2 linked regions of the Piscinibacter sp. HJYY11 genome follow. The protein of the gene in region 1 interacts with the protein of each later gene in a pairwise test. Links are inferred from orthologs where the notes say so. Each region holds a gene or a part of one and is shown on either strand. Other genes may lie near its edges.

The links.
Region 2: the proteins of uvrA (region 1) and uvrB interact in binary tests that used the Escherichia coli proteins (3 or more experiments, as listed by UniProt). The link is inferred for Piscinibacter sp. HJYY11 from one-to-one orthologs.

What each region holds. Positions count from the first base shown.
Region 1 is NZ_JAERQZ010000001.1:3,115,949-3,123,658, forward strand. Bases 1,569-5,053 are described here. They hold uvrA (excinuclease ABC subunit UvrA), read left to right. Parts: upstream 1,569-1,952; coding sequence 1,953-4,853; downstream 4,854-5,053. Other genes in these bases: JI745_RS14510 (hypothetical protein), read left to right, coding at 1,569-1,793; JI745_RS14520 (ATP-binding protein), read left to right, coding at 5,034-5,053. Also shown: more of JI745_RS14510, read left to right, coding at 351-1,568; more of JI745_RS14520, read left to right, coding at 5,054-7,710. UniProt on the Escherichia coli protein: The UvrABC repair system catalyzes the recognition and processing of DNA lesions. UvrA is an ATPase and a DNA-binding protein. A damage recognition complex composed of 2 UvrA and 2 UvrB subunits scans DNA for abnormalities.
Region 2 is NZ_JAERQZ010000001.1:1,043,288-1,050,432, reverse strand. What follows is about bases 2,666-5,585. They hold uvrB (excinuclease ABC subunit UvrB), read left to right. Parts: upstream 2,666-3,038; coding sequence 3,039-5,132; downstream 5,133-5,585. Other genes in these bases: iscR (Fe-S cluster assembly transcriptional regulator IscR), read left to right, coding at 5,351-5,585; JI745_RS04755 (amino acid aminotransferase), read right to left, coding at 2,666-2,944. In the rest of the region: electron transport complex subunit RsxB, read right to left, coding at 1-209; JI745_RS04760 (polyhydroxyalkanoate depolymerase), read right to left, coding at 220-1,542; more of JI745_RS04755, read right to left, coding at 1,745-2,665; more of iscR, read left to right, coding at 5,586-5,884; JI745_RS04740 (IscS subfamily cysteine desulfurase), read left to right, coding at 5,912-7,132. UniProt on the Escherichia coli protein: The UvrABC repair system catalyzes the recognition and processing of DNA lesions. A damage recognition complex composed of 2 UvrA and 2 UvrB subunits scans DNA for abnormalities.

The DNA of each region.
Region 1 (7,710 bases):
CACCCTGGCGATCCATGTTCGCCCCGCCGTGGCCGTCGCAGCCGGGGGGTGCGCCAAGACATCGTGTTCCGTGACCCCGCAGCATCGCGCTGCAGGTCATGGCCGTGTTCGAACGCATCGCCACCGGAGGCCTCTTGAATCACAACCGTACTCCCCACGCCGCGACGGGCCACGCCGTCAGTCGCGCGCTCCTCGTCGCCGTGGCCTTCTCGGCCGTGCTGGCCGCCTGCGGCGGCGGGGGAGGCGACGGCGGAGGCGGTGGCGGCACGCCGTACGTCCAACCACCTCCCCCGCCCCCGCCCCCGCCCCCGCCGCCCCCGCCGCCGCCTCCCCCGCAGGACCCGGGCAGCGTGAGCAGCCGAACCCTGTCGTCCGCCAGCGGCCAGCCCGTGGTCGGCGCCACCGTGACAGTGGGAGGCAACACGCAGAGCACCGGAACGGATGGTGCGTTCTCGTTCCTGAACGTGACGCAGACCGATCGCCTCGCGGTCACGCTCTCGGCGCCCGGCTACATCCCCAACGTGCGCTACACCGCATCGGTCAACAACATCGACACCGTCGTGCCCGTGCAGCTCACGCCGGTCGCCACCACGCAGAGCGTCGACGCTGCCGTCGGAGGCACCGTCATATCGAGCGCCACCGCCCAGGTGAACTTCCCTGCCAACGCGATCGTCACCAGCGGCGGAGCGGCTCCGTCCACGGCGGTTAGCGTGCAAGTCACGCCGATCAACGTGGCCCAGGACCCCACCCTGCTGACCGGCGACTATCGCGTGTCGGCCAACACTTGGCTCCAGGTGCATGGCGCAATGTCGGTGGTGATCACCGACGGGACCGGCGGCTCGTATGACATCGCCCCCGGTCAGAACGCCACCCTGCGCATTCCCGTTTCGACACGCTCGGCGAACCGTCCTCCGGTCGCCGGGTTGTTCCGGTTCGAGCCAACGACCGGCTTCTGGGTCAACGAGGGCACGGCCACCCTGACCGGTGTCGGGCCGAACCAGTACTACGCCGGCACTGTCACACGGAGCGGCACCTGGGTGGCCGGCACCCTGCCGGACACCGTGCAGGTAACCGGTTGCGTGGTGAACACCCTGGGCGAGCGTGTGAGCCGTGCTCGCGTCGAATCCGAAGGCGTGAACTACTCCGGCATGACCAGCACCCTCACCGACAGCAACGGCAACTTCTCCATTGCCATGCGAGCCGATGCCGAGTCCATCCTGTCCGCTCGCTGGGGCCGACGCATCTCGAACTACCTGGAAATCGAGACGGAAAAGTTGCCCCAAACCATTAGCGCAGGGTGCCTGGTTCTCGCCGACGCCATCAGCATCCGGCTGACCTGGGGGACCCACCCGCTGGATGTGGACTCGCACCTGATCACACCCCACGGCACGCACGTTTCGTACCTCAACCTGGGCTCGCTGCCAAGCCTGCCGTACGCGGCCCTCGACCACGACGACACCGACTCGAACGGGCCTGAGATCGTCAGCGTGCGCCAGGTCGTGCGCGGGGGGATCTACCGCTACTACGTCGCCAACTACTCTCGCACCTACACGCCTGCCATGACAGGCTCCCCGGTGCGGATCGAAATCACGGCAGGAGGCCATACGCGCATCTTCACGCCGCCCGCAGGTGAGGGCTTCAACGACTACTGGCATGCGTTCGACATCGCGGTCGATTCCGACTGCAACATCTCGGTCAACGCCACCAGTGCGCCCAACATCTGGGTTGCCACGCCTCCGGGTGCCCCGACCCAGACCCTCAGCGGACCTATCACCTACTGCCCGAACATCTGACATACCACGACGCTAGAAGGCCGGCGCGTCGCCGGCCCGAAGGGGCGGCCCTCGCGGGTGCGCCCCTTTTTTTTGGCCGACGGCCTCGGTCCCATGGCGACAGGTGTCAGCGGCGAGGGCATCGTGCCTCGCTATCATCTTCCGTTTCCCCGCCGCCCGATGCCCGCCCGCCGCCCCCCCACTTCGCCTGAAGCCTCGATCGAGGCCCCGATGCTGCGGGTGCGTGGCGCCCGCACCCACAACCTCAAGAACATCGACCTCGACATCCCGCGCAACCAGCTGGTGGTGATCACCGGGCTGTCGGGCTCGGGCAAGTCGAGCCTCGCGTTCGACACGCTTTATGCCGAAGGCCAGCGGCGCTACGTCGAGAGCCTCTCCGCGTATGCGCGGCAGTTCCTGCAGCTGATGGACAAGCCCGACGTCGACGTGATCGAAGGCCTGTCGCCGGCGATCAGCATCGAGCAGAAGGCGACGAGCCACAACCCGCGCTCGACGGTCGGCACCGTCACCGAGATCCACGACTACCTGCGCCTGCTCTACGCACGCGCCGGCACGCCCTTCTGCCCCAACCACAACCTGCCGCTGCAGGCGCAGAGCGTGAGCCAGATGGTCGACACCGCACTTGCGTTGCCCGAGGGCACCAAGCTGATGGTGCTGGCCCCGGTGGTGCGCGACCGCAAGGGCGAGTTCGCCGACGCGTTTGCCGACTGGCAGGCCCAGGGCTACGTGCGCTTCCGCATCGACGGCACGACCTACGACGCGACCGACGTGCCCAAGCTCAAGAAGGCCGAGAAGCACGACATCGACATCGTGGTCGACCGCGTGAAGGTGCAGGACGGCCTGCAACAGCGCCTGGCCGAAAGCTTCGAAGCCGCGCTGCGCAACGCCGAAGGCCGCGCGATCGCGCTCGAGATGGACAGCGGCAAGGAGCACCTCTTCTCCAACCGCTTCGCCTGCCCCGTCTGCAGCTACAGCCTGAGCGAACTGGAGCCGCGCCTCTTCTCGTTCAATTCGCCGGTGGGCGCCTGCCCGAGCTGCGACGGCCTGGGCCAGGTGACGGCGTTCGACGCGGAACGTGTGGTCGCCTTCCCGTCGCTCAGCCTCGCCAGCGGCGCGGTGAAAGGCTGGGACCGCCGCAACGGCTACACCTTCTCGCTGCTTGAGAGCGTGGCCAAGCACTACAAGTTCGACATCGACACGCCCTTCGAAGAGCTGCCGAAGAAGGCACGCGAGGTGCTGCTGTACGGCTCGGGCGAGGAAGAGATCAGCTTCACCTACGAGGCCGACGGCCCCAAGGGCAAGACGCGCAGCGTCAAGCGCAAGCACCCCTTCGAAGGGATCATCCCGACGCTGGAGCGGCGCTACAAGGAGACCGACTCCGCCGCGGTGCGCGAGGACCTCGCGCGCTACCAGGCGGCCAAGCCCTGCCCCGCCTGCGAAGGCACGCGCCTGCGCACCGAGGCGCGCCATGTGTTCCTGCAAGGTGAAGGCGATGCCCAGGGGGAGCCGATCTACCGCATCGAGCACCAGACGCTGCGCGAATGCCTCGCCTACTTCGAGCAGCTGAAGCTGAAGGGCGCGAAAGCCGAGATCGCCGACAAGGTGATCCGCGAGATCCGCTCGCGCCTCAAGTTCCTCAACGACGTCGGCCTCAACTACCTGAGCCTGGACCGCAGCGCCGACACGCTCTCGGGCGGCGAAGCGCAGCGCATCCGCCTCGCCTCGCAGATCGGCTCGGGCCTGACCGGCGTGATGTACGTGCTCGACGAACCGAGCATCGGCCTGCACCAGCGCGACAACGACCGCCTCATCGGCACCCTGCGCCACCTGCGCGACATCGGCAACTCGGTGCTCGTCGTCGAGCATGACGAAGACGCGATCCGCGCCGCCGACTACGTGGTCGACATGGGCCCCGGCGCCGGCGTGCACGGCGGCCAGGTCATTGCGCAGGGCACGCCGGCCGACGTGGCCGCGAGCGCCGAGTCGCTCACCGGCCGCTACCTCGCCGGCGTGCTGAAGATTCCGGTGCCGAAGAAACGCCGCCGCATCGAGGACATGGCGGAACCCCAGGTGCTGCGCATCGTCAACGCGCGCGGCAACAACCTGAAGGGCGTCACCGCCGAGATCCCGGTCGGCCTGCTGACCTGCGTGACGGGCGTGTCGGGCTCGGGCAAGTCGACGCTCGTCAACGACACCTTGTACGCCGCTGTGGCGCGCAACCTGTACAACAGCCACGCCGAGCCGGAGCCGCATGACGCCATCGAAGGGCTGGACCTCTTCGACAAGGTAATCAGCGTCGACCAGAGCCCGATCGGGCGAACACCGCGCAGCAACCCGGCCACCTACACCGGGCTCTTCACGCCCATCCGCGAGCTCTTTGCCGAAGTGCCCACCGCCCGCGAGCGTGGCTATGGTCCGGGGCGCTTCAGCTTCAACGTGGCCGGCGGCCGCTGCGAGGCCTGCCAGGGCGACGGCGTGCTGAAGGTGGAGATGCACTTCCTGCCCGACGTCTACGTGCCGTGCGACGTGTGCCAGGGCGCGCGCTACAACCGCGAGACGCTCGAAGTCCTCTACAAGGGCAAGAACATCACCGAGGTGCTCAACCTCACCGTCGAAGACGCGCACGCGTACTTCAACGCCGTGCCGAACATCGCACGCAAGCTGCAGACGCTGCTCGACGTGGGCCTGGGCTACATCCGCCTCGGCCAGAGCGCGACCACGCTCTCGGGTGGCGAAGCGCAGCGCGTGAAGCTCGCGCTCGAGCTCAGCAAGCGCGACACCGGCCGCACGCTCTACATCCTCGACGAACCCACCACCGGCCTGCACTTCGCCGACATCGACCTGCTGCTCAAGGTGCTGCACCAGCTGCGCGACGCGGGCAACACCATCGTGGTGATCGAGCACAACCTGGACGTGATCAAGACAGCTGACTGGTTGATCGACATGGGCCCCGAGGGCGGTGCCGGAGGCGGCACGGTGGTCGCGGCCGGCACGCCGGAAGACGTGGCGGCCAACCCGGCGAGCCACACCGGGCACTACCTGAAGCCGCTGTTGCGCTGATCTGAGCGCGCGTGGGCGCGACTTTTCTCACGACGTCGACACACGACACGGTGCACCGCAGCAATGCGGCATCGGGCTTGCATGCGGGAGTTCCACCCTTGGCAAGCGGCAGACGCTTGCACTACATTGCCGCAGCCCCGCCCCACCCCCTGTCGCGCAAAGCGCCACGACGACACCCCCATGCCGCCTGCGCCCCTGCCCGCTGACGAATCACACCGGCTGGCCAGGCTCCACGCGACGGGCATCCTCGACACTGCGCCCGAAGAAAGCTTCAACGCTCTCGCGCAGTGCGCCGCCGAGCTCTGCGGCACGCCGATCGCCGCGATCACCCTGCTCGACGCACAACGCGAATGGATCAAGGCCGTGCACGGCTGGGACGACCTGCCGGTGCGCGAGATTCCGCGCGCCATCTCCTTCTGCAACCACACGCTGGTGAGCGAGGGCGTGTTCGAGGTGCACGACGCGGCGCACGATGTCCGGTTTGCACACAACCCCTTCGTCACCGGCGTGCCGCACATCCGCGGTTATGCGGGCGCGCCGCTGGTGCTCGATGGCGAGGTGCTGGGCGCGCTGTGCGTGATCGATTCGCGCCCCCGCACCTTGAGCGATGCGCAGCGCGCAAGCCTGGTGCAACTGGCCCGTGCCGCGAGCGCGCTGCTCGCCGCACCGCGCAACACCCCCCCGGCCGACGACGAGCGGCTGCGCCTCCTCGACTTCGCCCGGGCCTCGGGCGACTGGATGTGGGAAACCGATGCCTCGCTGCGCTACACCTGGGTGTCGTCGACCTTCGAGGCCGTGACCGGCCTCTCCCCGGCATCGGTGCGCGGCCAGCTGCTCGAGGACACGCCCTTGCTCGATGGCCTGGGCCACCCGCTCGGGAGCGACCGCCGCCTGCACACGCTGCTTCAGCGGCGCCAGCCCATCACGCGCGTCATCACCGACAAGCCCACGCCGCGCGGCGTGCTGCAGGTGTCGCGCAGTGCGGTGCCGGTGTTCGACGCGAACGGCGAGTTCGCCGGCTACCGCGGCACGGCACGCGACGTGTCGGCGCACATCGCGGCCGAGCGGCGCACACACGCGCAAGGCGAGCTGCTGCGCAAGCTGTCGTCCCAGGTGCCGGGCGTGATCTTCCAGCTGTGGATGCAGCGCGACGGCACGCCCTTCTACACCTACGCGAGCGACGCCACGCGCGAGCTCTTCGGCGCCGAGCCGCCCCGCAACGGCGACGGCGGAGACTTCGACGTGGTGTGCCGCATGCTGCACCCGGACGATGCGCTCGAGTTCGTGCCGAGCCTGCTCGCCGCATCGCGTGCGCTGCGGCCCTGGCACCGCGAGTTCCGCATCATCCGAGGCGGCACGGTGCGATGGATCGAGGTGCGGGCGGTGCCCGAGCGCCATGCCGAGGGCGGCACGCTGTGGCACGGCTTCTGTTCCGACGTGACCGCGCGCAAGGAGACCGAGCTCGCCCTGCGCAGCAGCGAGGAGCGGTGGGGCCTGGCGGCCGAGGCGGCCGGCATCGGCATCGCCGAGTTCGACCTCGACAGTGGCCGCATGAGCTTCGACGCACGCGCCTGCGCCAACCACGGCCTCAGGTTCCCGCAGGCCGACTACCGGCTCAACGACTGGCTGGCCGCCATCCACCCGAGCGACCGCTACGCGGTGCAGGCGCGGCTGGAGCATGCGCTCGCGACCGGCGGCATGCTGGAAGCGCGCTACCGCCAGCAACGGCCCGACGGCAGCGAGGCGATGCTCGAGATCTTCGCCCGCTGCACGCTCGGCGAGGCGCAGCGACCGATCGGCATGGTCGGCACCTGCCGCGACGTGACGCAGCAGGCCGCCCACGAACAGCTGCGCCACGACAAGGAAGCCGCCGAGCGCGCCAGCCGCGCCAAGAGCGAATTCCTCTCGCGCGTGAGCCACGAATTGCGCACACCGCTCAACGGCATCCTGGGTTTCGCCCAGCTGATGGCCATCGACCGTGTGCACCCCCTCGAACCCGACCAGGCCCGCCGGCTCGACAGTGTGATGCGCGCCGGCCGGCACCTGCTCGAACTCATCAACGACATGCTCAATCTCGCGCGCATCGAGCAGGAAGACTTCTCGCTCGAGCGAACGCCGGTCAACCTGGCCGCCACGCTGCAGACCTGCTTCACGCTCATCCAGCCGGTGGCCGACAGCGCCGGCGTGCGCCTCGCGGCGCCCCCGCGCCGCGCCCACTGGGCACTGGCCGATGCACGCGCGGTGGAACAGGTGCTGCTCAACCTGCTGTCCAACGCCATCAAGTACAACCGGCCCGCCGGCACGGTGAAGGTCACGCTCTCGCGCGGCGACGAGCACATGTTCGTCGCCGTCACCGACGAAGGCGAGGGCCTCTCCGAGCAGCAGCAGGCGCGCCTCTTCCAGCCCTTCAACCGCCTGGGCGCGGAGCAGAGGCGAGTCGAAGGCACCGGCCTCGGCCTCGTGATCGCGCGGCAGCTGGCGGCATCGATGGGGGGCGAATTGAAGGTGGCGAGCCGCCCCGGCAAGGGCTCGACCTTCACGCTGAGCCTGCCCGCCGGCACCGCGCCCACCGGCACCCGCCACCGCAACGATCCGCGCGACCCGCTGCCGCCCGAGCCCACCTCGGCGCACCGCCAGGTGCTCTATGTGGAAGACGAGCCGCTCAACGTGCTGCTGATGCAGGAGGTGTTCAAGTCACGGCCCCAGTGGGACCTGCACATCGCCACAGACGGCCAGGGCGGCCTCGCGGCGGCCCGCGCTCAGCACCACGATCTGCTGCTGATCGACATGAACCTGCCCGACATGAACGGGCTGGAGCTGATCCGCGCGCTGCGCGCCGACCCGCGCACCTCGGGCC
Region 2 (7,145 bases), 2.1 Mb from region 1 along the record:
TTGACGGGGTTGAGGGGGAGGGCGGGGCGGCCGGTCAGTTGCGACAGCCGCACGACGCCTTCCGCGCCGCCAGGCGGGCATTGGTTGATGTTCGCCTCGCCCTGCGCGATCGCTTCGGCGTAGGACCGGCAGTCAGGGTAGCCGCAACGCGTGCACTGCGTCTGCGGCAGGGCGTCGTTCAGGGCATCGGCGAGGGTTGCTGTGCTCACCTCGCCGAGCTTAGCGGGCCGGCCGCTTGCGGGCGGTGGTTGCCTTGCGGGCGGCGGTCTTGGAGCCGGCCGAGGCTTTGCGCGGCGCCGAGGCCGTCTGGTGCTTGGCGATGAAGTCGCGCAGCTCCGGGTAGACCTTCTCGCGCCAGCGGCGGCCCGAGAAGATGCCGTAGTGGCCGGCGCCGATCACGTCGTAGTGGAACTGGCGCGATTTCGGGATGCCGGTGCACAGCTCGTGTGCCGCCTTGGTCTGGCCGGCGCCGGAGATGTCGTCGAGCTCGCCCTCGATGGTCAGCAGGGCCGAGGTGGTGATGTCCTGTGGGCGCACCAGGTTGCCGCCCACGTCCCAGGTGCCGTTGACGAGCGCGAAGTCCTGGAAGATGGTCTTGATGGTGTCGAGGTAGTACTCGGCCGGCATGTCGAGCACGGCGTTGTACTCGTCGTAGAAGGCGCGGTGGAACTCGGCGCTTTCATCCTCGCCGCGCATCAGGTCCATGAAGTAGTCGTAGTGCGACTTCAAGTGGCGGTCGGGGTTCATCGCGATGAAGCCGCTGTGCTGCAGGAAGCCCGGGTACACACGCCGGCCGTTGCCGGGGTAGTTGACCGGCACGCGGTAGATCACGTTGTTCTCGAACCACTCGTAGCTCTTGTTCATCGCCAGGTTGTTGACTGCCGTTGGCGACTTGCGGGCGTCGATGGGGCCGCCCATCATGGTCATGGTGCGTGGCGTGAACTCGCCGGCGCTGGCCATCAGCGAGATTGCGGCGAGCACCGGCACGGTGGGCTGGCACACCGAGATCACGTTCACCTCGGGGCCGATGTGGCGGATGAACTCCTGCACGTAGTAGATGTAGTCGTCCAGGTGGAAGGGGCCGGCTTCGGTCGGCACCATGCGCGCATCGGTCCAGTCGGTGATGTAGACCTTGTGGTCGATCAGCAGCATCTTGACCGTCTCGCGCAGCAGCGTGGCGTGGTGGCCCGACAGCGGCGCGACCACGAGCACGGTCGGCTGTTCCTTCAGCTGGCCCAGCACGGCCTGGTCATCGGTGAAGCGCTTGAAGCGCAGCAGGCGGCAGAAGGGCTTCTCGATCGCCACCTGCTCCTGCACGGCGACGTCGACACCGCCGACCTTCACCGAGGTGATGCCGAATTCGGGCTTCTCGTACTCCTTCGAGAGCCGGTGCATCAGGTCGAGGCCGGCCGAGATGCGGTGCGCCAGCGGCGTGTGCGTGAACGGCGACAGCGGGTGGCTGTACAGCTTGGCCGAGGCGCTTGCGAATTCCGAGAACGGACTCAGCAGCGCGCGGTGGGTTTCATAGAGTTGATACAGCATCGGAGTTCCTCGTGAGCGTGGATCGCACGCCAGTGCACGCTTGTGCGTCGCAACATTCTAGGCAGCTGCCCTGAATCGTGCAGATGACAGCCGCGGGTGGAAACCCCGAAAAGGCACCAGAAGAGGGCCTAGTGCTCGTCGTTCGTGCGTTTATCGGCACGAACGGGGTGTCAAAGGCGTGACACCCTCGCCTCAAGTCAGATCAGCTCACCTTCGCAATGGCTGCGACCACTGCATCGATGTTCTTCTTGTTGAGGGCAGCCACGCAGATGCGGCCGGAATCGACGCCGTAGATGCCGAACTCGCTGCGCAGGCGTTGCATCTGCTCCTTGCTGAGGCCCGAATAGCTGAACATGCCCTTCTGCGAGGTGATGAAGCTCATGTCCTGCTTGAGGCCGGCGGCCTTGAGCTTCTCGACCAGGAGCTTGCGCATTTCCTTGATGCGAACGCGCATGCCGGCGAGTTCTTCTTCCCACAGCGCGCGCAGGGCAGGCGTGTTGAGCACCGTCGCCACGACTTGGGCGCCGTGCGTCGGCGGGTTGGAGTAGTTGGTGCGGATCACGATCTTCAGCTGGCTCAGCACGCGGGCGGCTTCGTCCTTGCTTTCGCACACCACGCTCAGCGCGCCGACACGTTCGCCGTAGAGCGAGAAGCTCTTCGAGAACGAGGTGGACACGAAGAAGTCGAGGCCGGCGGCCATGAACTGCTCGATGACGGCGCCGTCTTCCTTGATGCCTTCGCCGAAGCCCTGGTAGGCCATGTCGAGGAAAGGCACGAGCTTCGCGGCCTTGACCGCGTCGACGACCTGCGCCCATTGCGCTGGCGTGATGTCGTAGCCGGTCGGGTTGTGGCAGCAGGCGTGCAGCACGACGATGGTGCCGGCCGGCGCGGCCTTCAGGCCGGCGAGCATGGCGTCGAAGTTCACGCCCTTCTTGGCGGCGTCGTAGTACGGGTAGGTGTCGACCGTGAAGCCGGCGTTGGTGAAGAGTGCGCGGTGGTTTTCCCAGCTCGGGTCGCTGATCAGCACCTTGGCGTTGGGGTTGAGGCGCTTCAGGAAGTCGGCGCCGATCTTCAGGCCGCCGGTGCCGCCAATGCCTTGCACGGTGGCGACGCGGCCGTCTTTCACGGCGGCGCTGTCGGCACCGAAGACCAGCCCCTGCACGGCCTTGTCATACGCGGCGATGCCGTCGATGGGCAGGTAACCGCGCGCGGTCGGTGCTTCCATCATCTGCTTCTCGGCCTGGGCCACGCACTTCAGCAGGGGGAGCTTGCCGTTCTCGTCGAAATACACGCCGACGCCCAGGTTCACCTTGTTCGGGTTCGGGTCGGCGTTGAACTGCTCGTTCAGGCCCAGGATGGGGTCGCGGGGGGCCATTTCGACGGCAGAGAACAGCGAGGTCATGGGGACAGTCCTTGTCAGTAGAGCGGGGGAGTGATTTGGGCTAACCTGAACGATTGCCCTGCGTGCGCGGGGAAACCCGGAGATTTTATCTGCCATGGCCGAGATGTCTGAAGTTGTCGAGCAACCCGCGGCGGGCGAGTTCGTGAGCTTTCCCGATTCGCCGTTCCAGCTGTTCCAGCCGTACCCACCATCGGGCGACCAGCCAGCGGCGATCCAGCAGCTGATCGAGGGCGTGCAAGACGGCCTGAGCTTCCAGACGCTGCTCGGCGTCACGGGCTCGGGCAAGACCTTCACGATGGCCAACGTGATCGCTCGGCTCGGCCGGCCGGCGATCGTGTTCGCGCCCAACAAGACGCTGGCGGCGCAGCTCTACAGCGAGTTCCGCGAGTTCTTCCCTAAGAACGCCGTCGAGTACTTCGTCAGCTACTACGACTACTACCAGCCTGAGGCCTACGTGCCTCAGCGCGACCTCTTCATCGAGAAGGACAGCTCGATCAACGAACACATCGAGCAGATGCGCCTTTCCGCGACGAAGAGCCTGCTGGAGCGGCGCGACGTGGTGATCGTGGCGACGGTGTCTGCGATCTATGGCATCGGCAACCCGACCGACTATCACCGCATGGTGATGACCCTCAGGAAGGGCGACAAGATGGGCCAGCGTGACGTGATCGCGCAGCTCATCCGCATGCAGTACACGCGCAACGAGCAGGATTTTTCGCGCGGCACGTTTCGCGTGCGCGGCGACACGATCGATGTGTTTCCGGCCGAGCACTCGGAGCTGGCGGTGCGCATCGAGCTCTTTGACGATGAGGTCGAGACGCTGCAGCTCTTCGACCCGCTCACCGGGCGCATCAAGCAGAAGATCGTGCGCTTCACGGTCTATCCGTCGAGCCACTACGTGACGCCGCGTGATCGTGTGCTCTCGGCCATCGACACCATCAAGCAGGAGTTGCGCGAGCGGCTCGATGAGCTGGTGAAGGCCGGCAAGCTGGTCGAGGCACAGCGGCTCGAGCAACGCACGCGCTTCGACCTGGAGATGCTGCAGGAGATCGGGCACTGCAAAGGCATCGAGAACTACACGCGGCACCTTTCGGGCTCTCTGCCCGGCGAGCCGCCGTCGACGCTGGTGGACTATCTGCCGAAAGACGCGCTGATGTTCCTCGACGAGTCACACGTGCTGATCGGCCAGCTGGGCGGCATGTACAACGGCGACCGGGCGCGCAAGACGACGCTCGTCGAATACGGCTTCCGCCTGCCGAGTGCGCTGGACAACCGGCCGCTGAAGTTTGAAGAGTTCGAGAAGAAGATGCGCCAGGTGGTGTTCGTGTCGGCCACACCGGCCGACTTCGAGAAGCAGAACGCCGGCCAGGTGGTCGAGCAGCTCGTGCGGCCCACCGGCCTGATCGACCCGGTGGTCGAGGTGCGCCCGGCCACGCATCAGGTCGATGACGTGCTGCAGGAGATCCGCGAGCGCGTAAAGGTCAACGAGCGGGTGCTCATCACCACGCTCACCAAGCGCATGGCCGAGCAGCTCACCGACTACCTGAACGACAACGGCGTCAAGGTGCGCTACCTGCACAGCGACATCGATACGGTGGAGCGCGTGGAGATCCTGCGTGACCTGCGCCTGGGCGCCTTTGACGTGCTGGTAGGCATCAACCTGCTGCGCGAGGGGCTGGATATCCCCGAGGTGTCGCTCGTGGCCATCCTCGATGCCGACAAGGAAGGCTTCCTGCGCTCGGAGCGCTCGCTGATCCAGACCATCGGCCGCGCGGCGCGTAACCTGAACGGCAAGGCCATCCTCTACGCGGACAAGGTCACCGATTCGATGAAGCTCGCGCTCAGCGAGACCGAGCGGCGCCGCGCCAAGCAGCTGGCCCACAACGAGGCCGAGGGCATCACGCCGCGGAGCATCCAAAAGCAGGTGCGGGACCTGATTGATGGCGTCTATAGCGAAAAAACCAAGGATGCCCAAAGGGTCTTGGAGGCCGCGGCCGTCGAAGCCTTGTCCGAAAAAGATCTCGCAAAACGCATCAAACAGCTGGAAAAAACCATGCTGGAGCACGCTCGCAACCTCGAATTCGAGAAAGCTGCAAGGGTGCGAGATCAGCTTGCGACGTTAAGAGAGCAAGCATTTGGGGCTCCGGGGGCCGACAATGTGTCACCCGAACCGGCCGGGTCGAAGTAAGTGTCAGGGTGGAAAGGCAGGCCAATGAGCCTGCTCACCGAGGGGGAACTTCCTTAGCCAATGCCGACCGAATCAGTGGGTTTCATATATACTTGAGTAAACCTGTCGGATTATTCCGCGGGTTAACCCGCCCCATGAGGGCGGTGCTTGCGAGCGTGAAGCCACCATTGATCGCTTTCATTGACTAATCGTGCTGTCACCGGCACCAGGAGGATTTCATGCGACTGACCACCAAAGGCCGTTTTGCCGTTACCGCCATGATCGATCTCGCGCTGCGCGAGAACACCGGCCCCGTTGCGCTGGCTGCCATCAGCGCTCGCCAGCAGATTTCTCTGTCCTACCTCGAGCAGTTGTTCGGCAAGTTGCGCCGTCACGAGCTTGTGGAAAGCACCCGTGGCCCCGGCGGTGGCTACTCGCTCGGCCGCAAGTCCGATGAGATCACCGTCGCCGACATCATCGTTGCCGTTGATGAACCCATCGATGCCACCGGCTGCGGCGGCAAGGAAAACTGCATGGGCGAAGACGCCGGCCGTTGCATGACGCACGACCTGTGGTCCAGCCTCAACGCCAAGATGATCGAGTACCTCGACTCCATCTCGCTGCGCAAACTCGTGGAGGAGCAGTTGGCCAAGGGCGTCTCGATCGAGGAGCACCCCGTCAAGCGCGCCATCTCCACGCAACCCGTCGTCAAGCCGATCAAGATCACCGCCCCCAATTCGGTGTTTGCACTCGGCGGGGCCATGAGCAAGTAAGTCAACCCGTCTCTTTCGCCTTTCGTCATGGACATGACCCAGCATTTCCCGATCTACATGGACTACGGCGCGACCACGCCGTGTGACCAGCGCGTGGTGGACGCGATGATTCCGTGGTTGCGCGAACATTTCGGCAACCCGGCGTCGCGCAGCCATGCATGGGGTTGGGAAGCCGAGGCCGCCGTGGAGAAGGCCCGCGAACAGGTGGCGGCGCTGATTGGGGCCGACCCCCGCGAGATCATCTGGACCTCGGGTGCCACCGAGTCCAATAACCTGGCCTTGAAGGGTGCCGCACAGTTTTACAAGACACGCGGCAAGCACCTCATCACCGTCAAGACCGAGCACAAGGCCGTGCTCGACACCATGCGCGAGCTGGAGCGCCAGGGCTTCGAGGTGACCTACCTCGATGTGCGGGAAGACGGCTTGCTGGACCTGGACAAGCTCAAGGCCGCGATGCGCCCCGACACCATCCTCGTGTCGGTGATGTACGTGAACAACGAGATCGGCGTCATTCAAGACGTGGCCGCGATCGGCACGCTGTGCCGCGAGCGCGGGATCATCTTCCACGTCGACGCGGCGCAAGCCACCGGCAAGGTCGAGATCGACCTCGCCAAGCTGCCCATCGACCTGATGAGCCTGGCGTCCCACAAGACCTACGGCCCCAAGGGCATCGGCGCGCTCTACGTGCGCCGCAAGCCGCGTGTGCGCATCGAAGCGCAGATGCACGGCGGTGGCCATGAGCGCGGCATGCGTTCGGGCACGCTGCCCACGCACCAGATCGTCGGCATGGGCGAAGCCTTCCGCATCGCCCGTGAAGAGATGGGTGTGGAGAGCGAGCGTGTGCGCATGCTGCACAAGCGCCTGGTGGAGGGGCTGTCCGACATCGAGCAGACCTTCCTCAACGGCCACCCCACGCAGCGTGTGCCGCACAACCTGAACATGTCGTTCAACTTCGTCGAGGGCGAGTCCCTGATCATGGGCATCAAGGGCATCGCGGTGTCGTCGGGCTCCGCCTGTACCTCGGCGAGCCTGGAGCCGAGCTACGTGCTGCGTGCGCTCGGCCGCAGCGACGAGCTTGCGCACTCGTCGCTGCGTATGACCATCGGCCGCTTCACGACCGTGGACGAGATCGACTACGTGATCGCCACGCTGAAGGACCGCGTGGCCAAGTTGCGCGAGCTGTCGCCGCTGTGGGAGATGCACAAGGACGGCATCGACCTGAGCACCATCCAATGGGCTGCTCACTGACCACCGGCGCACG